4 regions of the Mesorhizobium sp. P3_A9 genome follow, and region 1 is predicted to be linked to each of the others. Evidence: riboswitches for the same ligand, from Rfam matches in the RefSeq annotation. Region 1 holds a riboswitch; each other region holds the start of a gene.
The links. Region 1 has a riboswitch for cobalamin ahead of AC1DX0_RS11125 (DUF1636 family protein). Riboswitches for the same ligand answer to the same signal wherever they lie in the genome.
Positions count from the first base shown of each region.

Region 2: it holds a riboswitch for cobalamin, as region 1 does, so the genes downstream of both, AC1DX0_RS20715 (aromatic ring-hydroxylating oxygenase subunit alpha) here and AC1DX0_RS11125 (DUF1636 family protein) in region 1, are expected to answer to the same signal.
Region 3: it holds a riboswitch for cobalamin, as region 1 does, so the genes downstream of both, bluB (5,6-dimethylbenzimidazole synthase) here and AC1DX0_RS11125 (DUF1636 family protein) in region 1, are expected to answer to the same signal.
Region 4: it holds a riboswitch for cobalamin, as region 1 does, so the genes downstream of both, AC1DX0_RS17415 (DUF1636 family protein) here and AC1DX0_RS11125 (DUF1636 family protein) in region 1, are expected to answer to the same signal.

Region 1 covers NZ_JBFUGJ010000054.1:16,518-21,613, forward strand. Annotated here, with positions in the region: gene AC1DX0_RS11105 (phosphatidate cytidylyltransferase) at 1-78, shown strand, start outside; gene AC1DX0_RS11110 (FecCD family ABC transporter permease) at 94-1,143, opposite strand; gene AC1DX0_RS11115 (ABC transporter substrate-binding protein) at 1,143-2,090, opposite strand; gene AC1DX0_RS11120 (ABC transporter ATP-binding protein) at 2,138-2,926, opposite strand; gene AC1DX0_RS11125 (DUF1636 family protein) at 2,923-3,318, opposite strand; cobalamin riboswitch at 3,410-3,615, opposite strand; gene AC1DX0_RS11130 (substrate-binding domain-containing protein) at 3,867-4,856, opposite strand; gene AC1DX0_RS11135 (ABC transporter permease) at 4,930-5,096, opposite strand, start outside.
Region 2 covers NZ_JBFUGJ010000161.1:5,807-11,437, reverse strand. Annotated here, with positions in the region: gene AC1DX0_RS20720 (FAD-binding oxidoreductase) at 1-98, opposite strand, end outside; gene AC1DX0_RS20715 (aromatic ring-hydroxylating oxygenase subunit alpha) at 119-1,366, opposite strand; cobalamin riboswitch at 1,481-1,682, opposite strand; gene AC1DX0_RS20710 (DUF680 domain-containing protein) at 2,177-2,377, shown strand; gene AC1DX0_RS20705 (DUF680 domain-containing protein) at 2,450-2,653, shown strand; gene AC1DX0_RS20700 (DUF680 domain-containing protein) at 2,721-2,960, shown strand; gene AC1DX0_RS20695 (ABC transporter ATP-binding protein) at 3,046-4,158, opposite strand; gene bglA (beta-galactosidase BglA) at 4,189-5,631, opposite strand, start outside.
Region 3 covers NZ_JBFUGJ010000214.1:246-4,067, forward strand. Annotated here, with positions in the region: gene AC1DX0_RS23885 (TetR/AcrR family transcriptional regulator) at 1-448, shown strand, start outside; gene AC1DX0_RS23890 (hypothetical protein) at 554-1,537, shown strand; partial or broken gene bluB (5,6-dimethylbenzimidazole synthase) at 1,654-2,328, opposite strand; cobalamin riboswitch at 2,332-2,510, opposite strand; gene AC1DX0_RS23900 (histone deacetylase family protein) at 2,632-3,558, shown strand; gene AC1DX0_RS23905 (exodeoxyribonuclease VII small subunit) at 3,562-3,813, shown strand.
Region 4 covers NZ_JBFUGJ010000116.1:11,784-14,863, reverse strand. Annotated here, with positions in the region: gene cobW (cobalamin biosynthesis protein CobW) at 1-733, opposite strand, end outside; gene AC1DX0_RS17415 (DUF1636 family protein) at 736-1,164, opposite strand; cobalamin riboswitch at 1,204-1,409, opposite strand; gene AC1DX0_RS17410 (winged helix-turn-helix domain-containing protein) at 1,439-2,638, opposite strand; gene AC1DX0_RS17405 (NADH-quinone oxidoreductase subunit A) at 2,971-3,080, shown strand, end outside.

The sequences.
Region 1 (5,096 bases):
ATGATGGACCGCACCGACAGCCTGGTCTTCGCCGCCCCGATCTTCTTTCACATCGTACGCTATTTCTGGACCGTCTGAACCGGCCTAGCGCAGTCAGAGCCGGTTTCGCATGACCAGCGTGACGACGAAGAAGGCGCCGAGCGAGCTGGTGATGATGCCGATCGGCAGCTCCTGCGGCGGCAGCAAGGTTCGCGCCAGAAGATCGCTTGCCAGCAAGAGCACCGCCCCGAATAGCGCACAGCTTGCGATCAGGCGCAGATGCAAGGGACCGGCCAGCGGCCGCGACAGATGCGGGATCATCAGCCCGACGAAGCCGATGACACCGGCGACCGAGACGAGAATTGCCGTCGAGAAGGCGGCAACGAGAAACGTCGTCCTGCGCATCCGCGCCACCGGCACACCAAGGCTTTCGGCGGCACTTTCACCGGCCAGGAAGGCGTCCAGCCTGCGGTGGTTCCACAACCCGTAGGCCGCGATCGTGCCGGCGCCCAGTGCGCCCAGCCAGACATTGTCCCAGCGCGCCAGCCCGAGCCCGCCCATCGTCCAGAATAGCACCGAGTGGGCCGCGCGCTGGTCTCCGGCAAACACCAGATAGTTGGTCAATGCCGTGAACAGGAAGGAGACTGCAAGGCCGGCCAGGATCAGCCGTTCCGGCCCCTGCCCCCTCACCCGCGCGACCAGCAGCAGGACGATGCTCGCGGCCAGTATGCCGCCGGTGAAGGCCGCGACCGGCAAGGTCCAGATGCCAAAACTGTCACCAAAGACGGTGATGACGGAAACAGCCCCTGCGGCAGCCCCCGAGGACAGGCCGAACAGGAACGGATCGGCAAGATCGTTGCGGGTCACCGTCTGCAACAGTGCGCCTGTTATGCCGAGGCCGCCACCGACACAGACCGCGAGGATCGTGCGCGGCAGCCGCAGGTCAACGACGATCTTGCCGATCGGGTCCGACACCTGGTGCTCATTCAACCCGACGGCATGGCCAAGTGCGGCGATGACGTCGGTCAGCGGGATCAGCGTCGAACCATAGGCGATCGACAGCAGCACGAGGGCGACGATCGCCACCGCGCCCGCCGCCATCGCCAGCGCGAATGCCTTGTGCCCCGAGAGCGCGGCGGATCCATGCCTTGGGGCAAGAAGCATCAGAACGCTTCCGGATGCATCGCTTTGGCGATCTTGGCGATCGCCTCGATGTTCGCCGGTCCGGGTGTCAGCTCGGCATAGCGCAGGGCCACGAAGCGCTCGTTCTTGACCGCATCCGTTTCCTTCATCGCCGGATGGGCCTTGAGGAAATCGAGCAATTTCTTGTAGCCGCCACCATCCTGGTAATCGAGCAGGATGAGGAATTGCGGATTGCGCGACGCCACGGTTTCCCAATCGGTGTTGCCCCAGCTGGTGTCCATGTCGGCCATGATGTTGTCACCGCCGGCGGCGGTGATCATGGCGCTGGGAATGGCGAATTTTCCGGCGGTGAACGGCTTGTCCTCACCGGAATCATAGAGGAACACCCGCGTCCCCTTGGCGCTGCCGACCTTGGCGGTGATATCAGCGAGCTGTGACTTCCAGCCGGCAACAAGCTTCTCGGCTTCGGCGTCCTTGCCAAAAATCTTGCCCAGCTTTTCGACGTCGCCATACAGAAGGTCCATCGAGGCGGCGGGGCGGTTCTTGTCGAGATGGACGCAGCTTTCGGTCAGCACCAGCGTCTTGATGCCGTGCGGGGCGAGCGTGTCGGGCGTCACGTCACCGCCCGGCTTCATGCCATAGTACCAGCCGGCGAAGAAGAAATCGGGCTCGACCGCGACGAGGTTCTCGAGCGTCGGATATTTTGGCGCCAGTTCCGGAATGGAACCCTGCTCGGCCTTGAATTCGGGGCCGACCTTGTACCATCCGGTGATGCCGGTCAGGCCGACGATCGACGGCTGCAGCTTCAGCGCGAAGGCCATCTCGGCCATGTTGAGATCGTGGATGACGGCGCGCTTGGGCGGCGCGTCGAAGGTCAACTGCTTGCCGCAGCTGTCGACGGTGACGGGGAAGGCGAAGGCCGTCGAGGCCAGCAGCGAGAAGACGAGCGACAGTGAGAGACGTTTCACGGATTTTGCTCCTTGGTTGAACAGTGTCGGATGAGGAATGGGGTCGATCAGGACGGCGGCGCGGCGCGGTTCGGAACATCGAACACCGTCAGTTCGCGGTCCTCGGTGGGATGGCGCAGGCGAAACACGTCGACGCCGAAAATCTCGCGGATCAGCTGTTGGGTCAGCGCTTCGCGCGGGGCGGCCAGCGCATGCAGCCGGGCTTCGTGCATCACCGCGACCCTGGTGGCGAAGGGCGCCACCAGGGCCAGATCATGCAGCACGGCGATAACCGTCATGCCGAAGCCGGCCACGAGTTCGAGAAGCTCACCGCGGGCGCGCGGATCGAGATGGTTGGTCGGCTCGTCGAGGAACAGCACTTTCGGTTGCTGTGCGATGGCGCGCGCCAGTTGGGCGCGTTGGCGTTCCCCACCCGACAGCGAGCCGATGCTGCGGCCAAGCAGCGGCAACAGCCCGGTCCGGCGCAGCGCATCGACGACAATGTCGCGTTCCTCGCTCCTGCGCCTCAGGCCGGCATGCGGGACGCGGCCAAGCTCGACATAGTCGATCACCGCTAGTCGCGGATCAGGCTGGTCGGTCTGGCCGACGACGGCTATGTGCAACGCCCGTTCGGCGGTCGAGATCCTGTCCAGGCGGCGCCCGCTGAGCTTCACCTCTCCGGAGCTAGGCTTGAGCATGCCCGACAGCATGCGCAGCAGTGTGGTCTTGCCGGCGCCATTGGGGCCGATGATAGCGAGGCGATCGCCTAATGCCACCGACAGGCTGACCGCATGGACCAGATCCCGCCCGTTGGCCGTCGCGCCGAGGTCGCGCGCTTCGAGAAGCGGCATTGTCATCGGCTGTCCCCCGCAGGCTTGCCCGATCCCGGGATGCGGGCCAGCGTCTTGCCGGCCAGTCGGGGCGGGCGTTGTCCGGAATTGCACCAGCCGTCGGCTAGCGAGGCGTAAAGCCTGGCAAATCGCACGAGATCGCCGGCGTCGGCCTCCGCGTCTATGGAGCCGAAGAGATAGGCGGCCTTGCCCGGCGCCTGGAAGGCCACCGTCAGCGGCCGCGCGCAGCCCGCCATGCACTCGACGCCTTCGATCGTGAAGCCATGCGCAACCACGGGCTCGTGGTGGGCTGAGAGCCGGGACCGCAAATCCGCGCAAAGGCTTTCGCCCGACCTGATCCCTGTCGGGACGTCACGGCAAAGCGTGCACACGATGATGCGATGGATGGCGCCGTCCAACTTTCCGTCACTTTCCAAAACTGGCGACGGAAGGATGTTGGCGAGCCGGCCGACAAGACCGACGTCCACGTTTCCTCCCGGCACACCCCGTCCGGTCAACTCAGTGATGGCAGGTCTCCTGGCTCGCGGGTCTCGGCTCAATCCTGCCTTCCCAGCCTTGCCGGCCAGTGGCATATCGGATCTTGCTCACCGCTTACAGTTGCGGGGGCAGCCACGGTCTCGACCTTTGAGGGTCTCACCGTGTTCCCTTTTCACCCCTTGCCTTTCGGCGCGGGGACCATCACGGGGCCACCGTAGATTTGCCCCGAGCGCATCGCAACGATTCTTTTCGACTGAACCTGTCACCATCGCGGCACCGGCAGCTTGTCAGCTAGAGGCGTGCGATATCTCCATCTGTAATGTAATAACAGAACGATTTAGGTGGTTTTCTTTGTCGATGTCAATCCCTTGCCACAACCCTTCGAACTATCGCTGAAGGTTGCGGACGCAGACAGGGCGGAGTTCGCGTGAACCCCGCCCCGGATCGGATAGTCTGCAGGCAGACGCGCTTACTTGCCTGACAGCTGCTTGGCGTTCTCGGGCGTGATCGCCGTCGTCTCGACAGTGACCGTCGTATCCACCGAAGTGGCGCAATCGAGTAGGATCTTCTTCGACATCTCGATCGCTTCCTTCGCACCCGTCGGGTAGGTGAAGGTCGCCGCCCAGTCACCCTTGGCGACGGCCTCGATGCCACCGGCCGGGCCTGGCAAGCCATCAGTACCGATGATCTTGACGTCCTTGCCAGCGCCCTTGGCGGCAAGCAGCGCGCCGGCCGCCATCATGTCGTTCGAGGCGTAGAGCACCTTGATGTCGGGATGCGCCTGCAACATGGCCGAGAAAGCGGTCTGGGCTTTATCCGGCACCCAGTCGGCAGCCTGCTCGGCAACGACCTGGATCTTGGCATTCTCCTTGACGCCGTCCTTGAAGCCATTCAGCCGCTCTACGGCCGGCGTCGAACTCGGGAGACCTTCCAGCACGGCCGCTTCGCCACCTTCCGGCAGCAAGGTCTTGGCGGTGTATTTGCCCGCTTCGAGCGCGATCTTGTAATTGTCGCCGCCGATGAAGGCGGTGTAGTCCTTGCCAGGATCGCCGACCGTCTTGCGGTCGAGTTCGATGACCGGGATGCCGGCATCCATGGCGCGCTTCACCGCCGGCGTCAGCGGCGCCGCCTCGAAGGGCGAGATCAGCAGGAGATCGACCTTCTGGGTGATGAAATTGTCGACCTGCGAGGTCTGCGTGTTGACGTTGCCGGCGCCGTCGGCGATCTGCAGCGTGAAGCCCGGCACTTCCTTGGCCGCCGCCGTCAGCTCGTCATTGACGTGCTGACGATAGGGCTCGGCATTGTTCGCCTGCGAAAAGCCGATGATGAACTGGCCGTCCTTGGCGCAGGCCTTGACCAGCGGCTCGGCGGCCTGGGCGGCTCCGGCAATGCACAGGCCGGCGCCTGCCTGAAGCACGGCATGAAGCGCGCGCCTTGTTCCTTGTCTTGTGGTTTTCATACTTACTCTCCTCCTCGTCGGGCCGGGGGGCCAGACCTTGGTTGACTGCCTTCCAAATGCTGCCGTCTTCCTCCTAACGACCCAAACCCTCGCGGCGGCGAACGAGGGATTGAAGCACTGCCGCCAGCACGATGATCGCGGCGGTGGCGAGCAACTGCATGGCGGGCGTGATGTTGTTGAGCTGCAGAATGTTGGCGAGCGCGCCGAGCATGATGGTGCCGGCCACGGTGCCGACCATCG
Region 2 (5,631 bases), on a different contig from region 1:
GGCGCTTCGTCGCTGACGCCGATCACTTCCAGCACCTGCAGCCTGTCGTTCCAGGGCGCCATCTGGTCGAGATGGCGATAAAGGCCAAGATCCGTCATCGCGTTCATCCCTCAACCTCTCAAGCGACACTGCGCAGCGCCGGCCGGCCGCCATCGGCAAGGCGCGGACCGATGAAGCGGGCGTACCAGTCGACGAACTGGATCACGCCGCCCTCATGCAGCTCCGAATAGGGGCCGGGTTCATAGGCTGGCGACAGGATGCCGAAGGCGTTTTCCTCGACGATGCGGCGGTCCTGGTCGTTGGTCTCGGTCCAGACATGGGTGAGTTCGGCGAGATCGTAATCGACGCCCTCGACCGCATCCTTGTGGACCAGCCATTTGGTCGTCACCGCGGTTTCCGTGGCGCTGATCGGCAGCACGCGGAAGGTGACCGCATGGTCGATCAGGATATGATTCCAGGTCGTCGGGTAGTGATAGTGCATCAACGTGCCGATACGGTCGGCCGAGACGCTGTCGGACAGGTTCTTCTTCACCGCCCGCTTGCCGTTCATCGTGTAGCTGACTGCGTCACGCAGCAGCGGCGCGCGGGTGGCGCGGTACTGCCCGGCCGGGTCGATGCGGAACTTGCTCGGCAGGCCGGCTGCCTCGCATTTGGCCCAATGCGCCAGCATCTCCGGGTCGCTGTCGGCGCCTTGCACGCCGGTCACCGTCGGGGCTTCCGGGAAGGTCTTGCACAGCTCCGGGTGATTGCCGGCGCAATGGTAGCACTCGCGGTTGTTTTCCCAGACGAGCTTCCAGTTGCCCTTCTCGACGATCGTGCTCTCGAAGGCGATCTTTGCTTCGCCCAGGCGGTGCGGCTTGAGGTAGGGCTCGATCATCGCCCGCATCGGTGCGAAGTCGGCGGGCTCCTTGGCCAGGCAGATGAAGATGTAGCCGGCCACGCTCTCGCAGGCGACCGGCTTCAGGCCGAACTGGCTCTTGTCGAAGCCGTCGGCCATCTGGCGGGCAAACAGCAGCCTTCCGTCCAGCTCGTAGGTCCACTGGTGATAAGGGCAGACCAGCTTGGCGGCCATGCCCTTGTCGGTGTTGCAGACGCGGCTGCCGCGATGGCGGCAGGAATTGTGGAAGGCGTTGATCTCGCCCTGCTGATCGCGCACCAGCACGACCGGATAGTCGCCGATCTGTACGGTGATGAAGCTGCCGGGCTTCGGCAGTTCGCAATCATGGCCGATGAACAGCCAGTCGCGATACCAGATCAGCTCCATGTCCAGTTTGAAGAAATCGGGATCCGTGTAGAAGGGCTGCTCGAGCGAGAATCCGTCCCTGCGGCTGTTCAAGAGCCTCAGCATGTCGTTGCGCGTATCCATGTCCTGTCCTCTTCGTTCAAGGACTGAACTGGTGGTGATTGAGGAAGGATCGGGCGCAGGCCGGCGAAAGCCGGGCATGCACCATCCGCCTCTTGACCGCCCACCGCGATCAGTCGAGTCTAGAAATCTCGGGCTGGTTTCCGGGCTCTGGAGTTGTCCTTGCGGACCATCGCGACACCTTCCCAGGCTTTCGCCCAGTGGTCTCCCGTTGCGACTTGAACTCCACCACCGTTGCGGGGGCAGCGCCGGATTCTGACCGGCTTCCCAATTCTCCGCTCCATCGTCACGAAGCGGCACCTGAGATGTCATGATCTAATCACGACAGCGCTTGCGACATCGGCATGAAAGCGACATCGCATCCATGTGGCGCGACACGCATGCGCAATGATCGGTCAAGGACCGTGGTCACGGAAATCATCGTGGTGCCGGCTGTGCCGGCTATCAAAATCGACCCGAAACGGGGGCAAAAAGGGTTAACGGTTTCGAAAAGTGACTATTAGCACATTCTAAAATCGAACCGAACGGTTCGTTTCTGTTGACGGTGCGTGCAGGACGGTGTGAACGCTGAGCCTCCGATACAGTTGGTGATCGCAGTGCTGGTTTCAACTAACTTTTTGATATCAATAGGAAAAATGTTCGATCAAGAGGGCCTTGGTACAATTTCAAGTGGTGGATACTTGGTCCACACGGAACAACTTCGTGATTGGAAACGGCCAGCTGGCTTTCCCACATCGGGGCTGTCCGAACGACGCGATTTTAATCCCAAGACACGCCGCTAGACGGACGGAAAAAAATACTGGAGTACCCAAAATGAAAAAGATTGTTCTCACTGCCGCCGCCCTTCTGGCCATTTCCGGCAGCGCCTTCGCTGGTAGCGACAACTACGGTTCGAATGCCTCCCCGGCAGCTGCTGCTGTCGACAGCTCGCACACCGCTTCGATCAAGAAGTCGGAACCGGCTGCTCAGACGCCTGTCCAGGGTGCTGACCACAACCTCTTCGGCAACCACTAACAGCCGATCCCGGCCAACGGCGGGGTTTTTGTCCGCCGCTCTGGCCGACCTTAAGAAATTCAGGAGACTAACATGAACAAGTTCATCATTGCTGCCGTCGCCGTCCTGGCCATCTCCGGCAGCGCCTTTGCCGGCAGCGACAACTACGGCTCCAATGGCGCCAACCAGCCTGCCGTTGCTTCGACCGACAGCTCTTACACGGCTTCGATCAAGAAGTCGGAACCGGCTGCCCAGGCACCTGTTCAGGGTGCCGATCGTAATCTTTTCGGCCGCTAACAGCCGATTCCGGGAGCGGCGGTTTGCCCCGCTGCTCCCGTGAAACTCAAAATTCAGGAGACTTGAAATGAAGAAGATCATCCTTGCTGCCGCCGCCGTTCTGGCCATCTCCGGCAGCGCCTTCGCAGGCAGCGACAACTACGGCTCCAATGGCGCCAACCAGCCTGCCGCGACTTCGGTCGACAATTCGCGTACGGCTTCGATCCGCAACAGCGGCTCGCCCGTCTACAAGCTGCTCAATTCGTCGGGCGACGTGCAGAAGTCGATCCCTCAGAGCAGTGACCGGGACCTCTTCGGCAACCACTAACAGCCGAAGCTGACCTCCAAAAAAGAGCGGCGGGCCTGGCCCGCCGCTCTTTTTTATGTGCCTTGATTCAGCGGAGCTGTTCGCCTCAGGCCGCCTTTGCTTCCGGCTTTTGGAGCGCGAAGGAATGTCCGTCCGCATCGAAGATGTGCAGGTCTTCGCCATTGGCGCTAAGCCGCAATGTCGAGCCGCGCTTGACCTCGGCATTGCCGGGCAGCTTGGTCACCAGCGGCAGGTCGGCGCGGCCGATGTCGACGTAGACCAGCTGAACCTCGCCGAGTTGTTCGACATAATCGACCGTTCCCTCGAACAGATAATCCGCGCCGGTGGCGATGATCAGGTCCTCCGGCCGCACACCGAAGCTTACCGCCGCACCCTTCGCCGAGGCAGGTGTCGTGATCGGCACCGTGGCCTTGCGCCCGCCGACATGGCTGACCACGGTCGGGTTGCCGGTCTTGTCGATCGTCGCCGGCAGGATGTTCATGGCCGGAGAGCCGATGAACTGGGCGACGAACAGATTGCCGGGCTTCTTGTAGAGATCCATCGGCGTACCGACTTGCTCGATATGGCCGTCCTTCAACACCACGATGCGGTCGGCGAGCGTCATCGCCTCGACCTGGTCGTGGGTGACGTAGATCATGGTCGTGTTGGGCATCGATTCCTTAAGCTTGGCGATCTCGATACGCGTGGCGACACGCAGCGCGGCATCAAGGTTCGACAGCGGCTCGTCGAACAGGAACACTTTCGGATTGCGCACGATGGCGCGGCCGATGGCGACACGCTGGCGCTGCCCCCCCGACATCGCCTTGGGCAGCCGGTCGAGATATTTGGTCAGCTGCAGGATTTCCGCAGCCTGGCGCACGCGCCGGTCGATCTCGGCCTTGTTCTCCTTGCCGATCTTCATCGAGAACGCCATGTTGTCGTAGACGGTCATGTGCGGATAGAGCGCGTAGGACTGGAACACCATGGCGATGCCGCGCTTCGACGGCGGCACGTCATTGACCACTTCGCCGTCGATCTTGAGCTCACCGGCCGTGATTTCCTCGAGCCCGGCGATGGAGCGCAGCAAGGTCGACTTGCCGCAGCCCGACGGACCGACGAAGACGATGAACTCGCCCGATTTGATATCGAGGTCGATGCCATGGAGAATGTTGAGATTGCCGTACGACTTCTTCACTTGTCTCAGATTGACATCGGCCATTGGTTTCCTCCCAGTGATTTCCTCAAAGATTCAGTCGATGCGCCCGAACCAGGCGCCGTAGCCGCCAAGCTCGATCGAACCGGGGCTCGCTTGCCCGGAAAACCCGTGTCCCGGCAAAGGTTGCAGTGATCGGCTGCCAAGGTCAACCTTGGCCGGCTTGGCGCCGAGGTTGAAGACACAGACGATCTGCTCGTTGCCGGCCCGGCGCGTGAAGGCGACGGTGTCGCCCTCGCTTTCGATGAAGGTGATATCGCCCTTGGCCAGTGCCGGATGGGCACGGCGGAAGGTGAGGAAGCGCCGATAGTGCTCGAGCAGCGAAGCCTGGTCGCCCTGCTGGACATTGACCGCTTGCGCCAGATGCTTGGCCGGCACCGGCAACCAGGGCTTTGCCTGGGAGAAGCCACCATTCTTGGCGCTGCCATCCCACACCATGGGCGTGCGGCAGCCGTCGCGGCCCTTGAATTCCGGCCAGAAGCGGATGCCATAGGGATCCTGCAAATCCTCGAAGCGCAATTCAGCTTCGCCGAGCCCGAGCTCTTCGCCCTGGTAGAGGCAGACAGAGCCGCGCAGCGACATCAGCAATGCCGAGATGACCTTGAGATAGGCGATCGGATCGGCTTCGCTGGCGGCCCAGCGCGAGGCCGGACGCATCACGTCATGGTTGGAAAAGGCCCAGCACGACCAGCCGTCGCTGGCGACCTTGCCGAAGGCTTCCAGCACCGAGCGGACCTTGTCCGCGCTGATCTTTTCCGGCGCCAGGAAATCGAAGGAATAGCACATGTGCACGCGCTTGCCGCCGGCGGTATAGGCCGCCACGACTTCCAGCCCGCGCTGCGAATCGCCGACCTCGCCGACAGCGGCGGTCGCCGGATATTCGTCGAGCAGGGCGCGGAAGCGTTCGAGGAAGCCGAGGTTTTCCGGTCGGCTCTTGTCGTAGATATGGTCCTGGTAGTTGTAGGGATTGACCGCCGGGGCGGTCTGGTCGTTGCGCTCTTCCGGCGGCAGCGGCGGATTGTTCTCCAGGCCCTGGCTGTGGAAGTAGAAATTGATCGTGTCGAGGCGGAAGCCGTCAACGCCGCGTTCCAGCCAGAAGCGGGTGACGTCGAGCAGCGCGTCCTGGACTTCGCGGTTGTGGAAGTTGAGGTCCGGCTGCTCGGCCAGGAAATTGTGGAGATAGTATTGCTGGCGGCTGGTGTCCCACTGCCAGGCCGACCCACCGAAGATCGACAGCCAGTTGTTGGGCGGCGTGCCGTCGGGCCTTGCGTCCGCCCAGACATACCAGTCCGCCTTCGAATTGTTGCGGCTCGCCCGGCTCTCCTTGAACCATGGGTGGCTGTCGGCGGTGTGCGACAGCACTTCGTCGATCATCACTTTGAGACCCAACCGGTGCGCCTCTGCCGTCAGCGCGTCGAAATCGGCCAGCGTGCCGAACATCGGATCGACATCGCAATAGTCCGAGACGTCGTAGCCGAA
Region 3 (3,822 bases), on a different contig from region 1:
TTTTGGCGACAAGAAGGGGCTTCTGGAGGCGGTTATCGCCGAAATCGACGGCGAGATGGCGGCCAGGGTGAATGAGGTCGCCTCGAAAGCGCCGACTCGCTGGCAACACTTCGTCGACGAATGTACGACCTATATCGAGATGGCGCTGGAGCCGGAAATCCAGCGCATCATGTTCCGCGATGGCCCGGCCGTGCTGGGCGATCCGGCGCAATGGTCCAATGCCAATGCCTGCGTCGGCTCAATGACCGATCATCTGACCGCGCTGCAGGGGGAAGGGGTGGTCGTCCGCAGCGTCGACCCCGAGACCGCCGCACGGCTGATCAACGGCGCCAGCAGCCAGGCGGCGCAGCGGATCGCCAATTCGAACGATCCCGAAGCGACATCGAAGATGGTGGTGGCGGCGTTCAAGCAGCTGCTTGAAGGCCTGCTCAGAAAACCAGCTTCATAACAGACCCAAATCCCCCGTTGGGCGCCTCGCTGGCCACCGCCCCGATTGACAATCTTCAGGCAGAGCGCATCCTCCGCAGCCATCTCTGAGGGGAGATTCGGAGCCATGTGGGATTTCGAGATCGGCCGGTCGGTGTCCATCATGATCAGGACCTGGCCGTTCATTGTCTTTCGCATGATCGTCTATTTCGGCATCACCCTGGCTTACATCATGGCGACCGGCACCGGCGCCTCTGTCGGCTACGGCGTCGGCCATATCTCCACCGATCCCGACGGCCCAATGTCCTTTGCCCTGTGGGGTGGCGTGGTCGGTTTCGGCATCGTCTCGATCGCCGTCTACTGGATCCGCGAATACATCCTCTACGTCGTCAAGGCCGGCCATATCGCCGTCATGGTCCATCTGATCGACGGCCGGGATGTTCCCGACGGCCAGAACCAGATCGCCTACGCAAAGCAGGTCGTCACCGAGCGTTTTGCCGAGGCCAACATCCTTTTCGTCGTCGACCAACTGGTCAAGGGCGCTATCCGCGCCATCACCGGCCTGCTCGGCGGCATCGCCGCTTTCCTGCCCATTCCAGGCCTGAGCGGCCTTGTCTCTTTCATCAACACGGTGATCCGTCTGTCGCTGACCTATGTCGACGAGATCATCCTCGGCTACAACATCCGCATCAATTCGTCCTCGCCCTTCGAGACGGCGCGGCAAGGCGTCGTGCTCTATGCCCAGAACGGCAAGACCATGGTCAAGAACGCCGTCTGGCTGGCGGTCATCATGTGGGGGGTGTCGTTCGTCATCTTTCTGCTGATGCTGGCTCCGGCCGCCGCCATTCTGTTCATGATGCCAGGGCAGCTCGCCGGCTGGGCCTTCGTGCTCGCCATCGTCTTCGCCTGGGCCTTCAAGGCGGCTTTCATCGAACCTTTCGCCATCGCTTGCCTGATGCAGGTCTATTTCAAGACCATCGCCGGCCAGGTGCCCGATCCGGCCTGGGACGCCCGGCTGGCCGAGGCGTCGTCGAAGTTCAGGGAACTCAAGGACAAGGCACTGGCCTCCTTTGGCGGCTCGCGCTGGGGCACGGCCGGCGCGACACGCTGATCGGCGGGCTGCGCCGGCGCAATAACAGCGGTGTTGAGGTCCGCCACCGCTGACTTGAGCCGCGCCTCGCCTTGCCCGCAAAACGTCTCGCTCATGATCAGTTCAGGCAGCGGCAGCCGCCTGCCCCAGCCATGCGTCTCGAGGTCCGGTTTCGGCGCGAACTCGGAAACGCGACCGACGCAGAGATAGGCGATCGGCGTCACGTGCTCGGGAATGGCCAGCAGGCTCTTCAGCGCTTGCGGCTCGATGATGCTGACCCAACCAACGCCGACGCCTTCGGCGCGCGCCGCCAGCCAGAAATTCTGCACCGCACAGACCGTGCTGTAGAGATCCATCTCCGGATTGTGCCAGCGTCCCAGCGGTGAGCCCAGTGAGCGCTGGCGGTCGCAAGTGATGCAGATGTTGAGCGCGCTTTCGCAGATGCCTTCCAGCTTGAGTTTGCGGTAGAGCGCCTGTCTTTCGGCCTCGATCGCGGGCAATTCCTGCTCGCGGGCGGCCAGGAACAGGTCACGTACCTCCGCCCGTCGCGCGGCATCGCGAATGACGATGAAATTCCACGGCTGCATGAAGCCGACAGACGGTGCGTGATGGGCGGCAAGCAGCAAGCGCGCCAGCACCTCGTCGTCGAGTGCAGTGGGCAGGAAATGGCTGCGCACGTCGCGCCGAGTGAACATGGCGCGGTAGACCGCGTCGCGCGCCATCTGGTCAAATCCGTCGCCCATAGGAGCGGTCATGGTTTCCGGCATCGCTTGTCCCCTTGCGATTGCAATCCATGTCCTCCGCCTGACCATGCGGATGACGATGCCTGCCAGGCCGGTCTTCTGGCTTGGGATCAACCCGCGTCCGGTGCCTTCCCGTCATCGACAGTGGCATTTACCGGCGCGGTCCCCCTCACAGCGTTGGGCACGCCACGGAATTCAACCGTGTTCCCGATTCTCCCGCTTGCGCGGGCACCAGGCAGTGGCCGCGACCTTACGCCGAAGCGCCGGCAGCGCCAATCCCCGCAGCGACGCCAATGGACGCAGGCATGATTTTCCCCAGCCATCAAGCGGCAACGCATGGCCATCGTGGCGCCGGGGCACTAGATAGGGGGCATGACAACCCGTCTTTACACCCACCCGATCTTTCTTGAGCACATCACGCCGCCCGGCCATCCCGAGCGGCCGGATCGCTTGCGCGCCATTGAGCGCGTGCTCGATGACGAGGCCTTCGCCGCACTTGACCGCGTCAAGGCGCCGGAGGGCGACGAGGCCACGATCCTCTACGCCCATCCCGCCGATTTCGTCGCGCGCATCCGCGCCGCCATTCCCGAAGAGGGCCTTGCCCGCGTCGATGCCGACACCACCGCCAGCCCGAAAAGCTGGCAGGCAGTGATCACCGCGATCGGTGCCGCCAACGCCGCTGTCGACGATGTCTTTACCGGCCGTGCCGACAATGTCTTCGTTGCCGCGCGGCCGCCCGGCCACCATGCCGAAAAGAACACGGCGATGGGCTTCTGCTTCTTCAACACGGCGGCGATCGCCGCGCGCTATGCGCAGAAGAAGCATGGCGTCGAGCGTGTTGCCGTCGTCGATTGGGACGTCCACCACGGTAACGGCACGCAGGATATTTTCTGGGACGATCCGTCGGTGCTCTATTGCTCGACGCACCAGATGCCGCTTTATCCTGGCACCGGCGCGAAGAGCGAGACCGGCGCCGGCAACATCGTCAACGCGCCTTTGGCGCCGCAGACCGGCAGCGAGGTGTTTCGCGATGCCTTCCTGTCGCGCGTGCTGCCGGCGCTCGACAATTTCGCGCCCGATCTGATCATCATTTCGGCCGGCTTCGACGCGCACCATCGCGACCCGCTGGCCGAGATCAATCTGACCGAGGATGATTTCGACTGGGCGACCGGCCAGCTGATGCAACGCGCCGCCCGCCACAGCGGCAACCGGCTCGTCAGCCTGCTCGAGGGCGGCTACGATCTGCAGGGACTGGCATTTTCGGTCGCCGCCCATGTCGGCCGACTGATGAAAGGATGAACGATGGCTGCTGAGACCAACGAAGACGTCAAGGCGATGAGCTTCGAGCAGGCACTCGACGCGCTGGAGAAGATCGTCGATGATCTGGAGCGTGGCGACGTGCCGCTCGACCAGTCGATCCGGATCTATGAGCGCGGCGAGGCGCTGAAGGCGCATTGCGACCGGCTGCTGAAGGCCGCCGAGGACAAGGTCGAAAAGATCAGGCTGTCGCGCGACGGCAAGCCGGTCGGCACCGAGCCGCTCGACGCGGACTGAGGCACGAAC
Region 4 (3,080 bases), on a different contig from region 1:
CGTCATGATGGGACTTGCGGTTTTCGATGTCGTCCTCGACGGCGAGCCCGAGGCCGAGCAGCACCGAGGGGTCGACCTTGCCATACGACGTCGGCACGATCTTCACGGCTCGGGCGGAGTGTTCGCCAATGATGGCATTGGCGCGGGCCGAGCCGGCGGCGTCCATCAGGTCGCTCTTCGACAGGATGATCAGGTCGGCGCAGGCGATCTGGTCCTCGAACACCTCCTCGACCGGGTCGTCATGGTCGAGGCTGTCATCCCCGGCGCGCTGCGCCTGCAAGGCGTCCATGTCGTTGGCGACGCGGCCTTCGGCAAGCGCCGGGCCATCGACAACCGCAATGACGCCGTCGACGGTCACACGGCTCTTCACCGTCGGCCACTGGAAAGCCTGGACCAGCGGCTTGGGCAGAGCGAGGCCCGAGGTCTCGATCAGGATATGGTCGACCTTCGGCGTCAGCGACAGGATCTTGTCGAGCGCCGGCACGAAATCGTCGGCGACGGTGCAGCAGATGCAGCCATTGGCCAGTTCGACGATGTTTTCTTCCGGGCACGTGTCGATGCCGCAGCCTTTCAAAATCTCGCCGTCGATACCGATATCGCCGAACTCGTTGACGATGATGGCGATGCGCTTGCCGCCGGCGTTTTCCAGGAGATGGCGGACCAGCGTCGTCTTGCCGGCGCCAAGGAAGCCGGTGACGACAGTGCAGGGAACACGGGAGACGGAAGCGGTCATGGTTAGTCCTTCAGCATGTCGAGGGGTGGAATGCGGGCCACGAGGCCGCGCTTGAGCGAATCGGGCCGGCCGCGCCATGGGATGAGGCCGTCCGTTGACGTGGCGAAGAGCTTTGCGCCGGTGACGAGGTCGGCGCCACTGGTCAGGGTCAGGTCGCCAAACACATAGCTCCAGCAGCCGTCGCGCAGGATGGCGGCGCTGAGCCGACGCTTGCAATTGCCGAGGCATTCGACCGTGCGCACGCGGATATGGTCGTCAGACGCTGCACGGCGCGTGTCCTCAGCCAAAAGTTCGCCGGCACGCGGATGGGCATCCGAGCCGGTCTCATCGCGGCAGGAGGCGCAGACAATGATGGTGACGCCGGCCAAAGCATCACTGTTGGCGGACGGAATATCCGCTGTGCCAGCCGAAAAACTGCTGTTCTGGTCCAAAAACCGGGCTCCTTGCCCGGAAACCCGCCGGGCGATCGGATTCTTCTGTCGCAGACGGCAGGTCTCCTGGCTCGCGAGTCATCGCCTTCGGTAGCCGCCTTCCCGGGAACCTCCCAGTGGCTTTCGGCCTTGGCTCTTCGCTTACAGTTGCGGGGACAGCCGCGGATTTGAGATCGAAATCCCGCACCGCATTCCCTCTTAGCCCTTGCCGTTGCGGGCAAGGGACCGTCTGAACCGGATTTAGGCTTTTGCGGGTAGCGGTGTCAACGCGAGCTTACGACACCGCCATGTCGGCCAGCGCCGGCCCCAAATCGCCGGCCGGCGTCACTTCCATGCGCTCGAGCCCGAGCCAGCCCTGCATCTGCTTCAGTTCCTCGAAGAGTTCTGCCGCTGTTTCAGGCGGTGCGCCGGGCTCGGAGTAGGCGGCATGGACGCGCAGGACGCTGGCCGGCCGGTCTGCCTTGAGGTCGACGCGTGCCACGATCCGGTCGCCGAGCAGGAAGGGCAGGACGTAGTAGCCGTATTGCCGCTTTTCGGCCGGTGTGTAGATCTCGATGCGGTAGTGGAAATCGAACAGCCGCTCCGAGCGCGACCGCTCGAAGACAACAGGATCGAACGGCGCCAGCAAGGCGCGGGCCTCGATTTTTCGGGGCAAACGGGCGTCCCTGTGAAGGTAAGCCGGCTTGTCCCAGCCTTCGACACGCACCGGCACCAACTCGCCGGTCTCGACCAGTTCCTCCAGCCGCCCCTTCATGTCGGCTGGCGACAGCCGGAAATAGTCGCGCAGGTCGCTTGATGTCGCGATGCCGTGGGCGCGGGCGGAAATGCGCAGCAATTCGCGATGCGCGTCCTCGGCGGCCGGCACCGGCAGATCGAGGATCGCCTGCGGCAGCACGCGCTCCGGCAGGTCGTAGAAGCGTTCGAAGCCACGGCGGTGCGCCGTCGTAATGCGCCCGGCCCAGAACAGCCATTCGAAGGCGTGCTTGGCATGGCTCCAGCCCCACCAGCCGCCCGAGCCCTTCTGACCTTCGAGTGCTGAAGCAGCGATCGGGCCGCGCTCGGCGACCGCGCGGTAGATCTCTTCTATATAGGCGGCGTGCTCGCGGCCCCATTTGGCCAATCCCAGATACATTTCGTCGCCTTGCTCGGCGCGCTGCATGCGCCAACGCATCAGCGGATAGGTCTCGACCGGCAGGAACGACGCCTCATGCGCCCAGTATTCGAAGACCGTGCGCTTGCGCGTCACCGCAGCATTGTCGAGCAGAGCGAGCGGGTAGGGGCCAAGGCGCGAATAGAGCGGCATATAATGCGCGCGCACCACCGCGCTGACGGAATCGATCTGCAGCAGGCCGGTGCGGGAGAGCACACGGGCGAAGTGGCGGCGGTCGGGTGTGCCATTTGGGCGCGGATCAAGAAACCCTTGAGCGGCGAGCGCGATGCGCCGGGCGGTGGCGAGCGAGATCTTTTCCTTCATTCGGCGGACTCTGAGGGCTTGTTGAACCGAGGTTCTGACGGGTGATTCCAGCTCATGCTAGCAGGGTTTTGGCGGCAACCCTGTCAGGAGAGAAAAGTGGAGTAAAAAGTGAAGGAAATCAAACAAGAGCGGATCGGACCAGTTTCTTCGGATATGCCGTCCAGCACTGCGTTTTGAACAAGGTTTGACTTGCTTCGCTGGAAGTGCTGCGCTAACCCTCGCCGCGTTGCAGCATAGGCCCCTTAAAACGGTTCAGCGGTTAAACTGTCACGCTTCCGCATTAAGGTCCGGTGCTGTAATCAAAGTGGATTGGCGCCAACGGAAACCGCTGCATGAACGCACTCCTCAGTTCGTACCTGCCCATCGTCCTGTTCATCGGCGTGGCACTGGTCGTCGGCCTGGCGCTGCTGGCCGCACCGTTCCTGGTGGCTTACCGCAATCC